DNA from 2 places in the Rhizobium sp. 268 genome. Region 2 is predicted to be linked to the other one. Evidence: riboswitches for the same ligand, from Rfam matches in the RefSeq annotation. Region 2 holds a riboswitch; the other holds the start of a gene.
What was found. Region 2 has a riboswitch for S-adenosylmethionine ahead of OS035_RS26315 (O-succinylhomoserine sulfhydrylase). Riboswitches for the same ligand answer to the same signal wherever they lie in the genome.
Positions count from the first base shown of each region.

Region 1: it holds a riboswitch for S-adenosylmethionine, as region 2 does, so the genes downstream of both, metA (homoserine O-acetyltransferase MetA) here and OS035_RS26315 (O-succinylhomoserine sulfhydrylase) in region 2, are expected to answer to the same signal.

Region 1 is NZ_JAPPSO010000006.1:199,391-209,085, forward strand. It holds gene OS035_RS13920 (MDR family MFS transporter) at 1-1,130, opposite strand, end outside; gene OS035_RS13925 (MarR family winged helix-turn-helix transcriptional regulator) at 1,246-1,773, shown strand; gene OS035_RS13930 (thiamine diphosphokinase) at 1,887-2,543, shown strand; gene OS035_RS13935 (ABC-F family ATP-binding cassette domain-containing protein) at 2,547-4,367, shown strand; gene OS035_RS13940 (hypothetical protein) at 4,539-5,168, shown strand; gene OS035_RS13945 (ABC transporter ATP-binding protein/permease) at 5,215-7,080, opposite strand; SAM riboswitch at 7,236-7,313, shown strand; gene metA (homoserine O-acetyltransferase MetA) at 7,363-8,286, shown strand; gene OS035_RS13955 (aldose epimerase family protein) at 8,380-9,402, shown strand; gene OS035_RS13960 (GntR family transcriptional regulator) at 9,551-9,695, shown strand, end outside.
Region 2 is NZ_JAPPSO010000015.1:81,548-91,242, forward strand. It holds gene phoB (phosphate regulon transcriptional regulator PhoB) at 1-625, shown strand, start outside; gene OS035_RS26285 (GcrA family cell cycle regulator) at 903-1,436, opposite strand; gene OS035_RS26290 (aspartate aminotransferase family protein) at 1,862-3,061, shown strand; gene argF (ornithine carbamoyltransferase) at 3,098-4,012, shown strand; gene OS035_RS26300 (Hsp33 family molecular chaperone) at 4,100-5,092, shown strand; gene OS035_RS26305 (hypothetical protein) at 5,210-5,797, shown strand; gene apaG (Co2+/Mg2+ efflux protein ApaG) at 5,981-6,373, opposite strand; gene OS035_RS26315 (O-succinylhomoserine sulfhydrylase) at 6,626-7,810, opposite strand; SAM riboswitch at 7,853-7,931, opposite strand; gene OS035_RS26320 (2'-deoxycytidine 5'-triphosphate deaminase) at 8,005-9,099, shown strand; tRNA gene OS035_RS26325 (tRNA-Gly) at 9,158-9,231, shown strand; gene OS035_RS26330 (hypothetical protein) at 9,254-9,532, opposite strand.

The sequences.
Region 1 (9,695 bases), on a different contig from region 2:
CCGATACCATGCAGCATCATGATCGCGCCGATGAAAGCGATCGGCGTTCCCGCATGGATCTGCGACATCAGCGCGAAGGCGATGGCGCTGCAGGTCAGGCTTGCAATGGCGAAGGGCTTGTAGCGCCCCGTCTTTGAGATGATGCGGCCTGCGGACAGCGATCCGCAGACGAGGCCGCCCGTCAGAAGGATGAAGAGAAGGCCGGCGGCAGAGGGCGAAAGGCCGGTGGTGGTCTGGAGAAAGAGCGCGAGGTAATTGACCATGCCGATGGCGATGGCGCCGCCCATAATCGAGATCACCAGGAGCAGGTTGAAGGTCGAATTACGAAAGAGCTCCAGCGGCACGATCGGCTCCGGCGCGCAGCGTTCGACGAATACCCAAGTGACGGCGCAGACGACGCCGAAGGCGACGATGGCGATACTCTGCGGCGAGACCAATGCGCCGAACAGTTCGCTGCTGTCAGTGGCAAGCACGATACTGGTTGTCGTCAGCGCGAGCAGCAGCGCACCGGCATAATCGATCCTCGGGCGGCGATGCGGCTTGCGATAAGGTAACATCATGGCAAGTCCGGCGAGCGCGATCAGGCCGATCGGCACGTTGACGAGGAAAATCGAACGCCAGCCGAAAAGGTCGCTCATCGTGCCGCCGAGCACCGGACCGATCGCGCCGGACGCCATCAGCACGAGGCTGGAATAGCTCTGGTAACGCGCCCGCTCGCGCGGCTCGAACAAATCGGCATTGACCGCGAAGATCGACACCATGATGCCGCCGCCGCCGAGACCCTGCAGCACGCGGGCGGCGATTAGCGTGTTCATCGAGACCGCGAGGCCGCAGACCGCTGAGCCGACGGTGAAAATCATGATCGCCGCCATCATCACATATTTGCGGCCGAAGAGATCGCCGAGCTTGCCATAGAGCGGCATGACGGCGCTGAGCGCCAGGAGATAGGCCGAGCCGATCCAGCCGAAACGCTCGAGATGGCCGAATTCGCCGACGATCGTCGGCAGCGCCGTCGAAACGATCTGATTATCGAGCGTCGCCATGAACATGGCCGTCATCAGGAAGAAGAAGAGGATAAGCCGGCGACGAGGATCCGTCACGAGCGGCTGAGGCGCGAATTGCATGTCCATGGGAGCATCGTTCCGGGTTGGCCGCTTTTTATGTGCTGACAGCATATATTTGTCAATAGCACATTAATGACATCGGCATATTCAAAATCTGAAACGGCTCTGATATGGTCCGATTATGAATGACGTGCTGACCAAAACCAATTCCCCGGAACCGGCTGCGCCGGATGAGAAAAACGTCCCACGCATCGGCCGGAGCATGGGGCGCATGCGGTTGATGACCGGGCGGCGGTTGATCGGCCGGTTGGCGATCCAGAGTGCCGCGCCGGGCCTCGAACTTTCGCATCTCGATGTGCTCGATGCTGTGCGCAGGGCGCAGCCTGCCGGCGAAGTCACGGTCGGCATGATCGCGGAGATGCTGCGCATCGATCCGTCACGGGCAAGCCGGGTGGTGGCCGACATGGTCGGGCGTAACGTGCTGCGCCGCGAGGCTTCACAGGCCGATGCCCGGCGGATTGTCGTCGTCATGACCGAGGTCGGCCAGAAACTGCTTGCCGAGATCGTCGCGCAGAAACTAGCGATCATCTCCGAGATCGTCTCCGACTGGTCCGAGGAGGATGTCGATCGCTTCGCCATATTGTTCGAACGTTTCATCGGCGGCTACGAGGCGGTCTTCCAGTCGCGCGACAAGGACACGCCGGGCTAGCGTCATTTTCACATGAGCGCGGGCGCGTCCTGTTGGATGCGCGGCGCTAGACGGCAAATGGGGCCGATCCAGCCGCGCCCCTTCCCCTCGACCCCTCGTTTGCGCTAAGGGCAATGCCCATGAGCCAATCCACCTTTACCATTCTCCTTGGCGGCGAACTCAGCCTGACGGAGCGTCTGCGCCATGCCGTCGGCGGCAGCCGTTTCATCGCAGCCGATGGCGGTATGCGGCATGCGGCGGCACTTGGCATTACGCCGGAGATCTGGGTCGGCGATTTCGATTCGACCCCGGCCGATCTCGAAGGCGCCTTTCCCGATGTGCCGAAACAGCCCTATCCCGCGGCAAAGGCGGCGACGGACGGCGAAATCGCCGTGTCGGAAGCAATCGCGCGGGGTGCGCGGCGGCTGATCCTGGCCGGTGCGCTTGGCGGCGAACGCTCGGACCACGCGCTTCAGCATCTGCTGTCGGCCGTCAGTCTGGCGGAACAAGGTTTCGACCTGCTGCTGACCTCGGGCAAGGAGGAGGCGGTGCCGCTGCTTGCCGGAACGATCGAGCTGCATCTTCCCAAGGCCAGCCTGTTTTCCGTGCTCGGGTTCAGCGAGCTGACCGGGCTTTGCATCGACAATGCGCGTTATCCGCTGGCCGATTTCCATCTGCCTTTCGGCTCGTCGCGCACCATTTCCAATGTCGCGGAAGGCAAGGTTTGCTTTTCGCTCCGCAGCGGCCGGGCGATTGTGCTCGCCAGGCCCTATGATCTTTCCGGAGTCTGATTTTTGGCCCCTCCCATTCTGAAACTCGACGATATCTTTCTGAGCTTCGGCGGCGCGCCGCTTCTGGCCGGTGCCAGCCTGCAGATCGAGCCCGGCGACAAAATCTGTCTCGTCGGGCGCAACGGCTCGGGAAAATCGACGCTTCTGAAGATCGCCGCCGGCCTGGTCGAGGCGCAATCCGGCGAGGTCTTCCGTCATCCGTCTTCGACGGTGCGTTATCTCGAACAGGCGCCCGATTTTGCTGGTTTCAACACTGTCCAGGCCTATGCCGAGGCCGGCCTCGGGCCGGGCGACGACCCATATCGCGTCACCTATCTGCTGTCCCATCTCGGGCTGACCGGCGAGGAAGATCCGAGCACCCTTTCCGGCGGCGAATCGCGCCGCGCAGCACTTGCCCGCGTGCTGGCGCCGGAGCCCGACATTCTCCTGCTCGACGAGCCGACCAACCATCTCGACCTTCCCACAATCGAATGGCTGGAGGGCGAGCTGCAGAAGACGCGCAGCGCCCTGGTGCTGATCTCGCACGACCGGCGCTTCCTCGAAAAGGTCTCGACGGCAACCGTCTGGCTCGACCGCGGCACCTCGCGCCGGCTCGACAGGGGATTTTCGCATTTCGAGGCCTGGCGCGACCAGGTGCTCGAAGCCGAAGAGCTGGAGCAGCATAAACTCGGCAAGGCGATCGAGCGCGAGGAGCACTGGCTGCGTTACGGCGTCACGGCGCGGCGCAAGCGCAACATGCGCCGCCTCGGCGAGTTGCAGACGATGCGCTCGCAATATCGCGGCCACAAGGGGCCGCAGGGAACGGTGCAGGCGACGGCTTCGGACGCGCAGGAATCCGGCAAGCTGGTGATCGAGGCCGACAAGATCACCAAGAGCTTCGGCGACCGGCCGATCGTCACGCCCTTCTCGATCCGCGTGCATCGCGGCGATTGCATCGGTCTGGTCGGGCCGAACGGCGCCGGCAAGACGACGCTGTTGAAGATGCTGACCGGGCAGCTTTCGCCGGATAGCGGCACGATAAAGCTCGGCACCAATCTGGAGATCGCGACACTCGACCAGAAGCGCGAGGATCTCGATCCCGAGGATACTCTCGCCAATTACCTGACGGATGGGCGCGGCGAAAACCTGCTCGTCAACGGCGAACAGCGCCATGTCACCGGCTATATGAAGGAGTTCCTGTTCCAGCCGGAGCAGGCGCGAACGCCGATCAGAAGCCTCTCCGGCGGCGAGCGCGCCCGGCTGATGCTGGCGCGTATTCTCTCGCGCCCTGCAAATCTGTTGATCCTCGACGAACCGACCAACGATCTCGATATCGAAACGCTCGATCTGCTGCAGGAGATCGTCGCCGGTTTTCCCGGCACCGTCATTCTCGTCAGCCACGACCGCGATTTTCTCGACCGCACCGTGACCTCGACGATTGCACCCGCCGTGCCGCATGCGCCTGATGGCCGCTGGATCGAATATGCCGGCGGCTATTCCGACATGCTTGCGCAGCGCAAGGGCGCGATCGACGAGCGCAAGCGGGCCGAGAAGGCGACGGAGAAGCCGAAGCCCCAGGAGGCGGCACCTTCCGGCGGAAGCTCGAAGAGCAAGCTCTCCTTCAAGCAGAAATTCGCGCTGGACAATTTGCCGAAGGAGATGGCGAAAGCCGAAGCCGAGATCGCCAAACGCGAACAGGCGATGGCCGATCCCAACCTCTTTACGCGCGATGCCGCTGCCTTCAACCGGCTTGCCAGCGAGATGGAGAAACTGCGGGCCAGCCTCACCAAGATGGAAGAGGAGTGGCTGGAGCTCGAAATGCTGCGGGAAGAGCTGGAAGGCTGAGGCTTTCCAACTCCACCCGCCTCACCTTTCCTTGATTGGCCAGTCTGCCGTTGCGCGGCATAAGGTGCCGTCCGGCAGAAAATCCAAGTGTTGCAGCGTCTGCTGTGCGGTTGAAAAGACGCGCGGCGCTGCTGGGCTATGCCGATCGCAATGGCGATAAGGAAAACTCATATGTCCCTCAAGCCTAATTCCAGAATTTTCACGATACTTGCGGCCGGCGGCCTCGCTGCGCTTGCCGCTTTGCAGGCCGCACAGGCACAGGATGGCAACCGCATTCGCGTTCGCGGTGCCATTGAAAGCTTCAGCGGCGATAGTCTCGTCGTCAAGACGCGCGAAGGCGGCGATGCGACGATCACGCTGAAAGCCGGTTGGAAAGTCGGTGGCATCAAAAAAGCGTCGGTCGAGGATATCAAGCCCGGCGATTTCGTCGGTGTTGCCTCGCTCCCGAAAGGCAGCGGCCCGGATGGGGCGATCGAGGTGCTGATCTTTCCGGCGTCGATGAAGGGAACCGGCGAGGGCAACCGCCCCTGGGATGCGCAGCCGAACAGCCAGATGACCAACGCGACCGTCAGCAATGCCGTCAAATCCGTCGACGGCCATACGGTCACGCTGACCTATCAGGGCAAAGAAAAGACGATCACCATCGCCGATGCGACACCGATCGTGACCTTGGCGCCGGCGACCAAGGACGATCTGAAGGCCGGCGCCGGCGTCATCGTCACCGGCGAGAAAGCGGCGGACGGCAGCATTTCGGCCAGCCAGGTGGCCGTCGGCCTGAACGGTATCACGCCGCCGATGTGACCATTCGTGAAATTCAAAGGTATGTAGCGGCTGTCGGCGCGGCGCTCTACAGTGCCGGCGCGGGCATGGCGGCAGCACCGGTGGCGGCGCTGGCGCCGGTACGGGTGACTTGCTGCTGTTGCTGCTGCTGTTCCTCGGATTTTGCCGGCAGCGCCTGCAGATGCAGCACGCGCGGCTTCAATGCCTCGAGATAGGCTTCGGAACGGCCGATATAGATCATGCCGCTCTCTGGCATGGAAGTGAGCAGCCCGGCCATCGTTTCCTGCCATTCCGGCTCCATGCCCTCCAGCACTTCGTCGAAAATGATCCAGCGCGGACGGGCGAGAAGCAGACGGGCGAAGCCGATTGCCTTCTGTTCGTCGCTATCGAGCAGTTTGTCCCAGCGGGCGCGGGTATCGAGCCTTGATATCAGCGAATGCAGGCCGGCCTTGTCGAGGGCTGCCTCGACGGCGGCTTTGTCATAGGCATCGGGGCTTTCGGGGAAGGCCAGCGCCTCACGCAGCGTGCCGCCGGGAATATAGGCGATCTGCGGGACGAACAGCATGTCGTCGACCGGCGGCAGGCCCATCGTGCCGCTGCCGCACGGCCAGAGGCCGGCCATCGCCTGGAACAGCAGCTTGCGGTTGACGCTGTGATCGCCGTTGATCATGATCTTTTCGCCTACCTTGATCACGACATCGGTTTCGCGCAGGCGGAAGCCGCCGCATTCGTCGATGTCTTCACCGATCTTGGCGACGATCACCACGTCCTTCAATGTCAGCGTGTCGGGCGCGGTGTTTTCATAGGCGATGCCGTCTTTCAGGGCGAATTCCTCTTCCATGTCGAGCAGCGCCTGGCGGAAATCGGTGACGCGCATCAGTGTGGCGCGCCATTCGGCGATCGGACCGAAATTCGCGACATACCAGCGCAGCGCCGTGTTGACTTGGTTGAAGGCGCCGACCGACATCATCAGCTGACCGAGGGTGAGGCCGCCGGAGAAATAGGCCGGTGCGGCGACGATGATCGGAATGACGATGACCAGCCAGCCGTAGCCGGCCGAAACCCAGGTGAGGTTGGTATTGGCCATGGCGAGCCGCTTGACCACCCTTAGCACCGAGCTGATGTCGGTGTTGATGCGCCGGCGTTCGTTCTCCTCGCCGCGGGCAACCGTGATCGCCGGCATGTTCTCGTTGGCATGCATCAGCGTGAAGCGAAGCTCGGCCTCCTTCGAGAAGCGGTCGGCATTGAGCTTTACCAGCTTGCGGCCGACGACCTGGCTCAGCACCGAGGCGGAAGCGGCGTAGAAAATCGCCGCCCAGACCATATAGCCGGGAATGGAGAAGCTGTGGCCGCTGATGTGGAAGATGAAGCCGCTGGAAAGCTCCCAGAGTACGCCGATGAAGCTTACGAGAAGAATGGTCGACTGCAGCAGGCCGAGAACGAGCCCTGTCGTGCTCTCGGCGAGGTTGCGGGAATCCTCGTGCAGCCGCTGGTCCGGATTGACGCCGATCAGGCCGCTGGAGGCGAGCCGCAACGCCCGCTTGCGCTTCAACCACTGGTCGACGAGGTCGCGCGACAGGCCCTCGCGCATATAGAGCGCGGTCATCTGATTCAGCCATGCCTGCAGCACGTTGAGCAGGAGCAGCGTGCCGGCGATCATCGCGAAGATTTCGAGCTGGTGGAAGAATTCACCGAGGTCGCGGCGCTCCAGCGAATCGTAGAAGGGTGCATTCCACTTGTTGAGGATGACCTGGCCGTAGGACGTCGCCAGGATGACGAGGATCAGCACGGTCGCCAGAAACAGCACCTTGCCACGCACTTGCGAATTCCAGAATGCTGAGAACATCACCCCGAGGCGGTCAGTCAGGCTGAGATCATAGCCTACCCTATCCTGCCTTCGGATGCCCGGCCTCCCCTCGGTCTTATCTGCCATCACGCTTTTCCAACATCGCCCATGCTTACCATTATTAACATGGTGGCGTTACCGGTCTATCAACAGATTCTATCAGTCATTAAACTGTGATGATGCTTGCATGAGTCGCTCCCGCATGCATTCGACAGTTGATTCGTGGCTCGACTGGGTCTATTTAAGCGTTTCGTGGTGATTTGGCCGGCCGGCTTGCAGCCACGTTAAAAAATTCGCTAAAGGGCCGCGTGCGGACCGGTAGCGATTTTTTTCGCCGCCGGTTTTTTGTTTTTTGATCGAGTGACCGCAATGCCCATCAAGATCCCCGACACGCTGCCCGCCTTTGAAACCCTCGTTCAAGAGGGTGTACGGGTGATGACCGAGACGCTGGCGATCCGTCAGGATATTCGTCCGCTGCAGATCGGGCTGCTCAACTTGATGCCGAACAAGATCAAGACCGAATTGCAGATGGCCCGCCTTGTCGGCGCCTCGCCGCTGCAGGTCGAGCTGTCGCTGATCCGCATCGGCGGCCACAAGGCGAAGAACACCTCCGAAGATCACCTGCTTGCCTTCTACCAGACCTGGGAGGAGGTGAAGCACCGCAAATTCGACGGCTTCATCATCACCGGGGCGCCGATCGAGCTTTTGCCCTATGAGGACGTTACCTATTGGCCGGAGATGCAGGAGATTCTCGACTGGACGGAAACGAATGTGCATTCGACGATGAACGTCTGCTGGGGCGCGATGGCGGCGATCTATCATTTCCACGGCGTTCCGAAATACGAGCTGAAGGAGAAGGCCTTCGGCGTCTACCGCCACCGCAACCTGAAGCCTGCGTCGATCTATCTCAACGGCTTTTCCGACAATTTCGAGGTGCCGGTGTCGCGCTGGACCGAAGTGCGCCGCGACGATATCGAGAAATCGGACAAGCTGGAGATCCTGATGGAATCCAGCGAGATGGGCGTCTGCCTCGTGCACGAGAGGCGAGGCCGGCGGCTCTATATGTTCAACCACGTCGAATATGATTCCACCTCGCTGTCCGACGAATATTTCCGCGACGTCAATGCTGGCGTGCCGATCAAGATGCCGCACAACTATTTCCCGCATAATGATCCGGCGCTTGCGCCGCAGAACCGCTGGCGCAGCCATGCGCATCTTTTGTTCGGCAACTGGATCAACGAGATCTACCAGACGACGCCGTTCGATGTGGAGGAGATCGGCACGGATCTGTGAGCCGTACCCCTTTCTCATCGTGGCCGGTTGCGGTTTGGAACAAATGCGGGCAGGTTCCGGTCGGAATGCTAGATATCAAATGGACGGTCGATCATGTCGGATAAGTTGGAGCGGGAAGTTTTCGGGCAGACGAAGGCGGGCGAGACCGTCTATCGCGTCGTCATCAGCGGCGGCGGACTGACCGCCAAGATCATCAGCTGGGGCGCGGTCATCCAGGATCTGCGCCTGGAAGGGCATGACGCGCCGCTGCAGCTCGGCTTTGAGGAATTCGACAGCTACCCGCTCCATTCAGCCTATTTCGGCGCGACGCCCGGCCGCTGCGCCAACCGTGTCGGCGGCGGTGCCTTCATGCTCGACGGCAAGGATCACCAGCTCGAGCTGAACGAAAACGGCGTGACGCATCTGCATGGCGGCAGCGACAATATTGCCAAACGCAACTGGACGGTCGTCGAGCATGATGTCGACCGCGTGGTGCTGAAGATCGTCGATCCCGATGGCCGCGCCGGCTATCCCGGCAATTGCACCATCCAGGCAACCTTCTGGGTGCACGGCAACGGCGAACTGTCGGTGACCTACGAATCCACAAGCGACCAGCCGACGCTCGCCAATGTCTGCCAGCATGCCTATTTCAATCTCGACGGTCGCGAGGACGCGCTTGGCCACGACATCATGATCGCTGCCGACCACTACCTGCCGACCGACGAGAAACAGGTGCCGACCGGCGAGATCCGTTCCGTCGCCGGCACGGAATTCGATTTCCGCGAGATGGCGCCGATGAAGCGTTTCGCCGGCAGCGAGCAGGTGCTGTACGACCATAATTTCTGCCTGTCCGGCGAACGCACCGCCAAGCGCAGCGTCGCGCTCGCCCGCAGTCTCTATTCCGGCGTGTCGCTTGAAGTGCGCAGCACCGAGCCGGGCGTGCAGTTCTATGCCGGTTTCAAGCTCAATACCGGTGCTCCCGGCCTCGGCGGACGCAAATACGGCCCCTTCGCTGGCTTCTGCCTGGAGACGCAGGTCTGGCCGGATGCCATCAATCACCAGGGTTTCCCGAATGCGGTGCTGCGCCCCGGCGAAGTGCTGCGCCAGGAGACGGATTACATCTTCACCAAGAACTGAGCGTCTTTTTGAGACGCGGCGCCGGGACGTACGGCTGTCAAATTTTATCGCTATGAAAACCTCTCCGGCCCGCGCCGGGGAGGTTTTTTCTCGCTTGCCGGTAATTATATCTTGCCGATTGGTTCTAAATAGGTTCTATTGCTTGCCCATGGATAGGACCAGTCTGATAGCGGAGCTAAAGAGTCGCGGCCTGCGTGACGCGGCGCTGACCGGGCCGCTCTACAAGCGGCTGGCGCAGACGCTGACCGGCCTTATTCAGGAAGGATTGCTGAAACCCGGCACGGCGCTGCCGG
Region 2 (9,695 bases):
CAATCTCGAAGCTGAGGGCTTCGAGGTCGATACCATCCTTCGTGGCGACGAGGCCGAAATCAGGCTTCAGGAGCGCACGCCCGACCTTCTTATCCTCGACTGGATGCTGCCCGGCGTCTCCGGCATCGAACTTTGCCGGCGACTGCGCATGCGACCGGAAACCGAGCGCCTGCCGATCATCATGCTGACGGCGCGCGGTGAGGAGAGCGAGCGCGTCCGCGGATTGTCGACGGGCGCCGACGATTATGTCGTCAAGCCTTTCTCGACCCCGGAACTCGTCGCCCGCGTCAAGGCGATGCTGCGCCGCGCCCGCCCCGAGGTGTTGTCGACCGTGCTGAAATGCGGCGATATCGAACTCGACCGCGAAACCCACCGCGTCCACCGCAAGAGCCGCGAAGTCCGCCTCGGCCCCACCGAATTCCGCCTCTTGGAATTCCTGATGTCGTCGCCCGGCCGGGTCTTCTCCCGCTCGCAGCTCCTCGACGGCGTCTGGGGCCACGACATCTATGTCGACGAACGCACCGTCGACGTCCATGTCGGCCGCCTGCGCAAGGCGTTGAACTTCTCCAACATGCAAGACGTCATCCGCACCGTCCGCGGCGCCGGCTATTCGATGGAAGCCTGAGGGGTTTCCATCTTTTGTGCCGGTGTCGGCCCCTCACTCTAACCCGACCGGGGTCGAGCCACTCGTCTCGACCCGTCCTTCGGACCCCCTTAAACGGGGCGAGGAGACGTGTCCTACGTGACGTTGGAGAGGGACCGAGAGGTCGCGGCATATCCCCTTCGCCGCGCAAGCGGGGAGAAGGTGCCGGCAGGCGGATGAGGGGCAGCCACACCCAGCCCACTCGCATAAAAAAACGGGCCACTCGGCCCGTTTTCGAATTCTCTGCAATGTCGCCCGCTCAGCTCGCCCGCGCGGCCGCGCGGCGGCGTTCGTTCACCGGCTGGTAGGCTAGCTTCTGGTGATAGCTGCAATAGGGCGAGTTGTCGGGGGATTCGCAGCCGCAGAAGTGGAAGTCGTCCTTCAGCGGATCGCCGACCGGCCATTTGCAGGTGCGTTCGGTCAGTTCCGTCAGGCCGAGGCGGCGCGAGATCGGCACGACCACGTTGCCCTTCGGCACGTATTCCATTTCCTCGACCGTTTCGATCTCGATCTCTTCCTTCAGCATCGTCGCGCCCTGCTGGCGGGTAACGGTGCGGGTAGCGATCCGCGAGGCGTAGTTCGGTGCGCGCGGTGCCGATGTATTGCGTTTCGGCGTGCGCGCCGCGGCGGCCGTGCCGCCGGCCTTGGCGCGGCCGGGAAGGCTCAGCCGGTGAACCTTGCCGATCACAGCGTTTCTGCTGACACCGCCAAGTTGCGCCGCGATCTGGCTGGCGCTCAGTCCTTCGGCCCAGAGCTTCTTGAGTTTCTCGACCCGCTCGTCTGTCCAGTTCATGCCCTGTCTCCACCTTTTGCGTTGGTGATGGCAGAATCCCTCACCGTTGTCCCGGAAGCCTCCGAAACAAGAAACGCTTGATCAATTTTGGTGACTAGTTCCGCCGCATGCAGTCTAGTAATTGAACTTTAACCTAGTGTGAGCCTGACTCCGTGACAAGAGTCGCATGAATCCGGATGAATCGAATTCGGAGTTTTCCCCAACTTGCTTCCGCTGCGTGGCATTTCTGCAATATTGCCTGTTGAAGGCCGAAAACACCGCTGTACAAGCTTGCTGCATGCGCTAAGGGCGCAGTTTTGTTGACATTGCAGCGCGAAAAGGAAATAGTACCGCTGGCCGCCGCAAGGCGGCATTTTTGATTTTTCGGGCCTGGTTTTCTTAGCCGGAGTCCCATGTTTGACAACGCTGATCGGGAGACCCGCGCCATGGCTGAAGCCGCGCCGCTTTATGACACCTATTCTCGTGCCCCACTGCGGTTCGAGCGAGGCGAGGGCGTATGGCTGATCACCGAAGGCGGCGAGCGTTATCTCGATTTCGGCGCCGGCGTCGCCGTCACCTCGGTCGGCCATAGCAACCCGCATGTGGTTGGGGCGCTGAAGGAACAGGCCGACAAGGTCTGGCACCTCTCCAACATCTATGAGATCCCCGGCCAGGAGCGCCTCGCGAAGCGGCTGACGGACGCCACCTTCGCCGACAAGGTGTTCTTCACCAATTCAGGCGCCGAGGCGCTGGAATGCGCGATCAAGACGGCGCGCCGCTACCAGTTTTCCAAGGGCCATCCCGAGCGCTTCCATATCATCACCTTCGAAGGCGCTTTCCATGGGCGCACGCTCGCGACCATCGCTGCCGGCGGCCAGGAGAAATACCTCGAAGGCTTCGGCCCCAAGGCGCCGGGCTTCGATCAGGTGGCCTTCGGCGACATCGAAGCCGTCCGCGCCGCCATCACCGATGCGACGGCTGGAATTCTCATCGAGCCCGTGCAGGGCGAAGGCGGCGTCCGCCCGGCCACGCCTGAGTTCATGAAGGCGCTTCGCCAGCTCTGCGACGAAAACGGCCTGCTGCTGATCCTCGACGAGGTCCAGACCGGCGTCGGCCGCACCGGCAAGCTCTTTGCTCATGAATGGTCGGGCATCACGCCCGATATCATGGCGGTCGCCAAGGGCATTGGCGGCGGTTTCCCGCTCGGGGCCTGCCTTGCGACCGCTGAGGCCGCCTCCGGGATGAAGGCCGGCACGCACGGCTCGACCTATGGCGGCAATCCGCTCGCAATGGCCGTCGGCGGTGCCGTGCTCGACATCATCCTCGCCGATGGCTTCCTCCAGCAGGTGCGCGACGTAGCACTCGTCTTCCGTCAGGGACTGGCCTCGCTGAAGGACCGCTATCCCGATGTGATCGAGGATATCAGAGGCGAGGGGCTGCTGCTCGGCGTCAAGGCGGCGGTTCCTTCAGCCGAACTGCTGCAGGCGATCCGCGCCGCGCATCTGCTCGGCGTGCCCGCCGGCGACAACGTCATCCGCCTTCTTCCGCCCCTCGTCGTCACCGCCGAGGAAGCCCGCGAGGGCCTTGCCCGCATCGAGCGCGCCGCCGAGAGCATCCGCGCCTCCAAGGTCAAGAAGACGGCTTGAAAGGATTGCGCCTGCGGGCGCACGACAGGTAAGAACATGGCTCCTAAACATTTCCTCGACCTTTCGGCGGTCACCTCAGCCGACCTCAGAACCATCATGAACGATGCGCTCGCCCGCAAGCAGGCCTTCAAGGCCGGCAAGGGCGACAAGCCGCTCGCCGGCAAGATGCTGGCGATGATTTTCGAAAAGCCGTCGACCCGCACCCGCGTCTCCTTCGATGTCGGCATGCGCCAGCTCGGCGGTGAAACGCTGTTTCTATCAGGCACCGAGATGCAGCTCGGCCGCGCCGAGACGATCGGCGACACCGCCAAGGTGCTGTCGCGTTATGTCGATGCGATCATGATCCGCACCACCGAACATTCCAGGCTGAAGGAGCTTGCCGAGCATGCGACCGTGCCGGTGATCAATGCGCTGACGGATGACACCCATCCCTGCCAGATCATGGCCGATATCATGACGTTCGAAGAGCACCGCGGCCCGATCAAGGGCAAGACCATCGCCTGGACCGGCGACGGCAACAATGTGCTGCATTCGCTGGTCGAAGGGGCGGCGCGTTTCGGCTACCGCATGAACATGGCCGTGCCCCTTGGTTCGGAGCCCAAGGATCACTATCTGAACTGGGCCCGCAATGAGGGCGCCGAAATCATGCTCTGCCATGATGCCGACCGTGCGGTCGACGGCGTCGATTGCGTGGTGACCGATACCTGGGTCTCCATGAATCAGGAACATCGGGCCCGGGGTCACAACGTCTTCCAGCCTTATCAGGTCAACGCGGCCTTGATGGCCAAGGCCGGCAGCGATGCATTGTTCATGCATTGCCTGCCCGCGCATCGCGGCGAGGAAGTGACGGACGAGGTGATCGACGGCCCGCAATCCGTGGTCTTCGATGAGGCGGAAAACCGTCTTCATGCGCAGAAGTCGATTCTTGCTTGGTGCCTGGGCGCGATCTGAACCACAATCGGACGCCGCGTGTGAAAACGCGCGGCCGCGCGAGCGAAGGGCACCCTGTCCTTTCGCTTGAAAACTAGGAGTGAATCCATGGCAGAAGCTGCAGCCGCCCTCGGCCAGTTCGATTTCGCCGGCGATGACCATGTCGTCCCCTTCCAGGTGGAGGGTCTGGATGTGCGCGGCCGCGCCGTCCAGCTCGGCCCGATGCTCGACGCGATCCTCGAGCGCCATCATTATCCCGCACCCGTCGCCCGGTTGCTTGCCGAAGTCGTGGTGCTGACGGTGCTGCTCGGCACCTCGCTGAAGTTCGACGGCAAGTTCACCGTGCAGACCAAGGGCGATGGCCCGGTCGATCTTCTCGTCGCCGATTTCTCGACGCCGGAAAATGTCCGCGCCTATGCCCGTTTCGATCAGGCGTTGCTCAACAAGGCCATTGAAGCTGGGGAAACCGAGCCGGAGCAGCTGCTCGGCCGGGGCGTGCTCGCCTTCACCATCGATCAGGGCAAGTTCGGCCAGCCCTACCAGGGCATCGTCGAACTCGACGGCACCTCGCTCGAGGACATCGCCGGCGTCTATTTCCGCCAGTCGGAGCAGATCCCGACGCGCGTACGCCTGGCCGCGGCCGAGCTCTTCGACCGCGACGATGCCGGCAAACCACGCCATCGCTGGCGGGCAGGCGGCCTTGTCGCCCAGTTCCTGCCTGAGGCGCCGGAGCGCATGCGCCAGCCGGATCTCCACGGCGGCGACGGCGACACCGGCGGCCGCCCGCATGGTGAGGACGACGCCTGGACCGAAGCCCGATCGTTGGTCGAGACCATCGACGCCGATGAATTGACCGACCCGCTGGTTGGCACCGAGCGGCTGCTGTTTCGCCTGTTCCACGAACGCGGCGTCCGCGTCTACGAACCGCGGGCGGTCTTCGACCGCTGCAGCTGTTCGCGCGACAAGATCAAGGGCGTGCTGAAAGGCTTTACCGCCGAGGAGATCGAGGCCAGCCAGGAAGACGGAGAAATCGCAGTCACCTGTGAATTCTGCTCGACCACCTACCGCTTCGAGCCGGCCGAACTTCAGCCGGCCGAATAGGCTCGGTTGAGCACGCACAGAACGAATACAAAAGATTAGCGATGATGCAGCACGGTGACTCGACTTTCGGTAGTCACTGTGCACCAATTACCCAATTGGTTCGGGGATGGGGACTTCATGCGTATTTTTTATGTCGTAGTCGCACTCATGGCTGCGATGCCACGAATTGGCTTGGCTGATGATAAGGCAATCCAATGGAAAGAGGTCGGGGGCTGGACCGTGGCTGTCGACCCGACTTTAGACAATGGCTGTTTTGTTCTGACTTCCTTTGATGATGACACCATTTTTCGTCTTGGCTTCAATTTCCGAAAAAAGGACAAACCTCTGTACATTCTGCTTGGAAATCCGAACTGGAAATCCTTGGAGAAAGGTAAGCATTATCCCATCGAACTCTCGTTAGACCAGTCTCGATGGACGGCTGATGCGAGAGGTCTTGATCTCGATGGCCTCAAATCATTGTGGATCGATACCGACGATACCGACTTGATTGAGGAGTTCGCTGGTAAACTGAGTTTCCGCGCCCGCTTTAACGGAAAAGAGATTGTTGCCCTCGGTTTGAAAGATTCCGAGAGGGCAGCGGATGAGTTGCTCGCCTGCCAAAAGGCGGTAAACGATGCGGTCATGAAACAGCCGGGGCCGCCACAATCAAAAGATCCGTTCGAAGCAAAGCCAGGCACCCAAGCCTCGGATCTTTTTGACCTTTAGTTGATTGCTGACTGGGCAAGCCCGAGGATCCACGGCGGGGGGGTACGGCGCCCATGTTGGTACTGACTGGAAGGCTGCAGCCGGCCGCGTCCGAGCGCAGTGATTGCCGCATGGGTCCTCGGGTCAAGCCCGAGGACCCATGCGGCAAGCACGGCGTTCGCGTTCGAACTGACAAGCAACCCGTCAGTTGAGCACGCGCAACAGCCCCGGTGAATCCAGCGAGAAAGCGGGGATGTCGACATCGAACATCTCGCCTTCATCCGTTTCCATCTGGTAATGGCCGAACATCAGCCCGGAGGGCGTGTCGAGCGGGCAGCCGGAGGAATATTCGTAGGTATCTCCAGGGCTGAGCCGCGGCTGTTCGCCGACGACGCCGGGGCCGGTCACCTCGTCCACCTGTCCGTTCTGGTCGGTGATATTCCAGTAGCGGTTGACCAGGCGAACCGCGATGGCGGAATTGTTGCTGATGACAATCCGGTAACCCCAGACATAGCGATCGTCTTCCGGATCGGATTGCTCCTCCAGATAGAATGGCTCGACGACGACTTCGATATCTTTTGTGAGGGCGCGATACATGCCTTGCACCTTAGTCAAGATATGTTACCCGTATCTTATAAGAGGCGCTGTCCGTCAAGAAACGGAACGTTGATCGTGACTAAAACGGTCCTGATCCAAGCTGTTTCGATTGTTAAGCCTAATTGACAGTGTTAATTTCACTTCCGAACGCCGGCACCGCCGAACTTGTTCCCCGGCCGGACCGCAGTGAGGTCCGGCCTATCACATCGTGGCGTGCCGAACCCCCGAGGGGTCCGGCCGCCATGGGTGGGATCAGGCCGAGACCTTGGCAAGCGCCTTGGCGAAATCCTCGATCAGATCGTCGGTATCCTCGATGCCGGCCGAAAGGCGGACCGTGCCCGGGGAAATGCCGAGTTCGGCGCGCGCCTCCTCCGTGAGGTTCTTGTGCGTCGTCGTCGCTGGATGGGTGATCAGGCTCTTGCTGTCGCCGAGATTGTTGGAAATCTTGATGATCTCGAGCGCGTTCTGCAGCGCGAAGGCCGCCTCCTTGCCACCCTTCAACTCGAAGGCGACGAGGGTCGAGCCGCCGGTCATCTGCTTGGCGATGATGTCGGCCTGCGGATGGTCCTTGCGGCCGGGATAGATCACCTTAGCGACCTTGCCTTGCTCGGCCAGGAAATCGGCGATCTTCGCCGCATTCTCGGTCTGCTGACGCACGCGCAGCGGCAGCGTTTCGATGCCCTTCAACAGCGTCCAGGCATTGAACGGCGACATGGCCGGGCCGGTATGGCGGAAATAGTCGTGCAGGTTCTCGTCGATCCATTCCTTGTCGGAAAGCACGACGCCGCCGAGGCAGCGGCCCTGGCCGTCAATATGCTTGGTGGCGGAATAAACGACGATATGGGCGCCAAGCTCCAGGGGCTTCTGGAAGAGCGGTGTCGCAAAGACGTTGTCGACAACGACCTTGGCGCCGATCTGGTTGGCGAGCTTGGCGACGCCTGCGATATCGATCACTTCGAGCGTCGGGTTGGTCGGGCTTTCCAGGAAGAACACTTTGGTCTTCGGCGTGATCGCCTTTTCCCAGTTCGCCAGATCCCGGCCGTCGATCAGCGTGCAGTCGATGCCGTATTTCGGCGCCAGCGTCTCGACGACCCAGCGGCAGGAGCCGAACAGGGCACGCGCAGCGACGATATGATCGCCTGATTTCAGCTGGCAGAGGATCGCCGCGCTGACGGCCGCCATGCCGGAAGCGGTGGCGCGGGCGTCTTCGGCGCCTTCGAGCATGCACATGCGCTTTTCGAACATGTCGTTGGTCGGGCTGCCGTAGCGGGCGTAGATGTAGCCGTCCGTCTCGCCCTTGAAGCGGGCTTCGGCCGCCTCCGACGTCTCATAGACGAAGCCCTGCGTGAGATAGATTGCCTCGGATGTTTCGCCATATTGCGAACGCAAGGTTCCGCCGTGGACGAGTTGGGTTGCCGGGCGCCAGGTCTTGCTCATGCCATCACCTTCACATAACAAAAAAACCGGCCGCAAAAGCAGACCGGTTTCAACCCGGTCTTTTTAGCCACTTGTTTAACGTGGCTGCAAGCCGACCGGCCAAATCACCACGGGATAATTCTGCAATACTGCTGTTAGCTGCTTGCGTCAATTCCCCGTATTTGGTTTTGTCGGCGGCAAATGATGGATGAGGCATGATGGCTCGTGAAACGGGAATTCTGGCGGACCGCGCGATCTCGGCGCTGTTCGAAACGGGGCGTCTGATCTCCGAACGGGAGCTGGACCGTGACCAGATCCAGCCGGCAAGCCTCGACCTGCGCTTGGGCGCCAAGGCTTTTCGCGTGCGCGCCAGCTTCATGCCCGGCCCCTCGCACCTGGTCTCGGACAAGCTCGACCGCCTTAGCCTGCATGTCATCGACCTTTCCGAAGGTGCGGTGCTCGAAACCGGCTGCGTCTATATCGTGCCGCTGATGGAGAGCTTGGCGCTGCCGGCCGACATGTCGGCCTCGGCCAATCCGAAGAGCTCGACCGGCAGGCTCGATATCTTCACCCGCGTCATCACCGATTACGCCCAGGAATTCGACAAGATCCCATCCGGCTATGCCGGCCCGCTCTATCTCGAAATCAGCCCACGCACCTTCCCGATCGTCGTGCGCCGCGGCTCGCGCTTGTCGCAGATCCGCTTCCGCGTCGGCCAGGCCCTGCTCGGCGAGCCGGAACTGTTGAAGCTGCATGAAAGCGAAACGCTGGTCGCCAGCAAACAGCCGAACGTCTCCGGCGGCGGCATCGCGCTGTCAATCGACCTTGCCGGAGATGAAGACGGCCTGATCGGCTATCGCGGCAAGCACCACACCGCCGTTGTCGACGTCGACAAGAAAGATCAGCACGACATCTTCGATTTCTGGGAGCCGCTCTATAGCCGCGGCCGCAACGAACTGATCCTCGATCCCGACGAGTTCTATATCCTCGTCTCGCGGGAGGCCGTGCACGTGCCGCCGGATTATGCCGCCGAAATGACCCCCTTCGATCCGCTGGTCGGCGAATTCCGCGTCCATTACGCCGGCTTCTTCGATCCGGGCTTCGGCCACGCACCGGCCGGCGGTCGCGGCAGCCGCGCCGTGCTCGAAGTGCGCAGCCACGAAGTGCCCTTCATCCTCGAAGACGGCCAGATCGTCGGCCGCCTGGTCTACGAGCACATGCAGGAAAAACCGACCAGCCTCTACGGCTCCGGACTCGGCTCCAACTACCAGGCCCAGGGCCTCAAACTCTCGAAACACTTCCGCATCTGAGAGATCGGTCCCGCGCGGCTTGACAGCGGCCCCCATCTGTTGGAAATCTCAGCGGATCGCGGGTGTAGCTCAATGGTAGAGCAGCAGCTTCCCAAGCTGAATACGAGGGTTCGATTCCCTTCACCCGCTCCAACTGCCTTTCCAGCGAACTTCTCTAATCCCCAAAAAACCGGATCGGCTTGTACCGGCGGTGCGCGATGATCAGGCTCCGGTCGGGCTGGATGATGTAGGTTTCCTCCACCTGCTGGCCATACTGGTCGATGAAATCATGCGGGAAGGCGGAGCCAGCAGGTGATTTGGTGAGCTTGCTGCGTGGCTGGCCGTTATAGGTGATGCTTCCCGGGATCGGCTCCAGGCCGGGGCCGCTATAGGTGGCGGTGCTGCACCCGGTGAGAATGAGGCTGCCGATCAGGCCGATGAGTGCGGGTTTCATGTCCATCCCTTCCGATGCGCCGAGGATGCGATCTTACTCCCGATCGGATCACGCTCGCCAGATGAAACGGCGTATCCGCCTTCAATCCTTCGAGAAACGCTGCTTGGGACGCCGTGATCGGGCGCGGGCTATTTCATTGCCGAAACAGGCGCCGTCTGCTAGA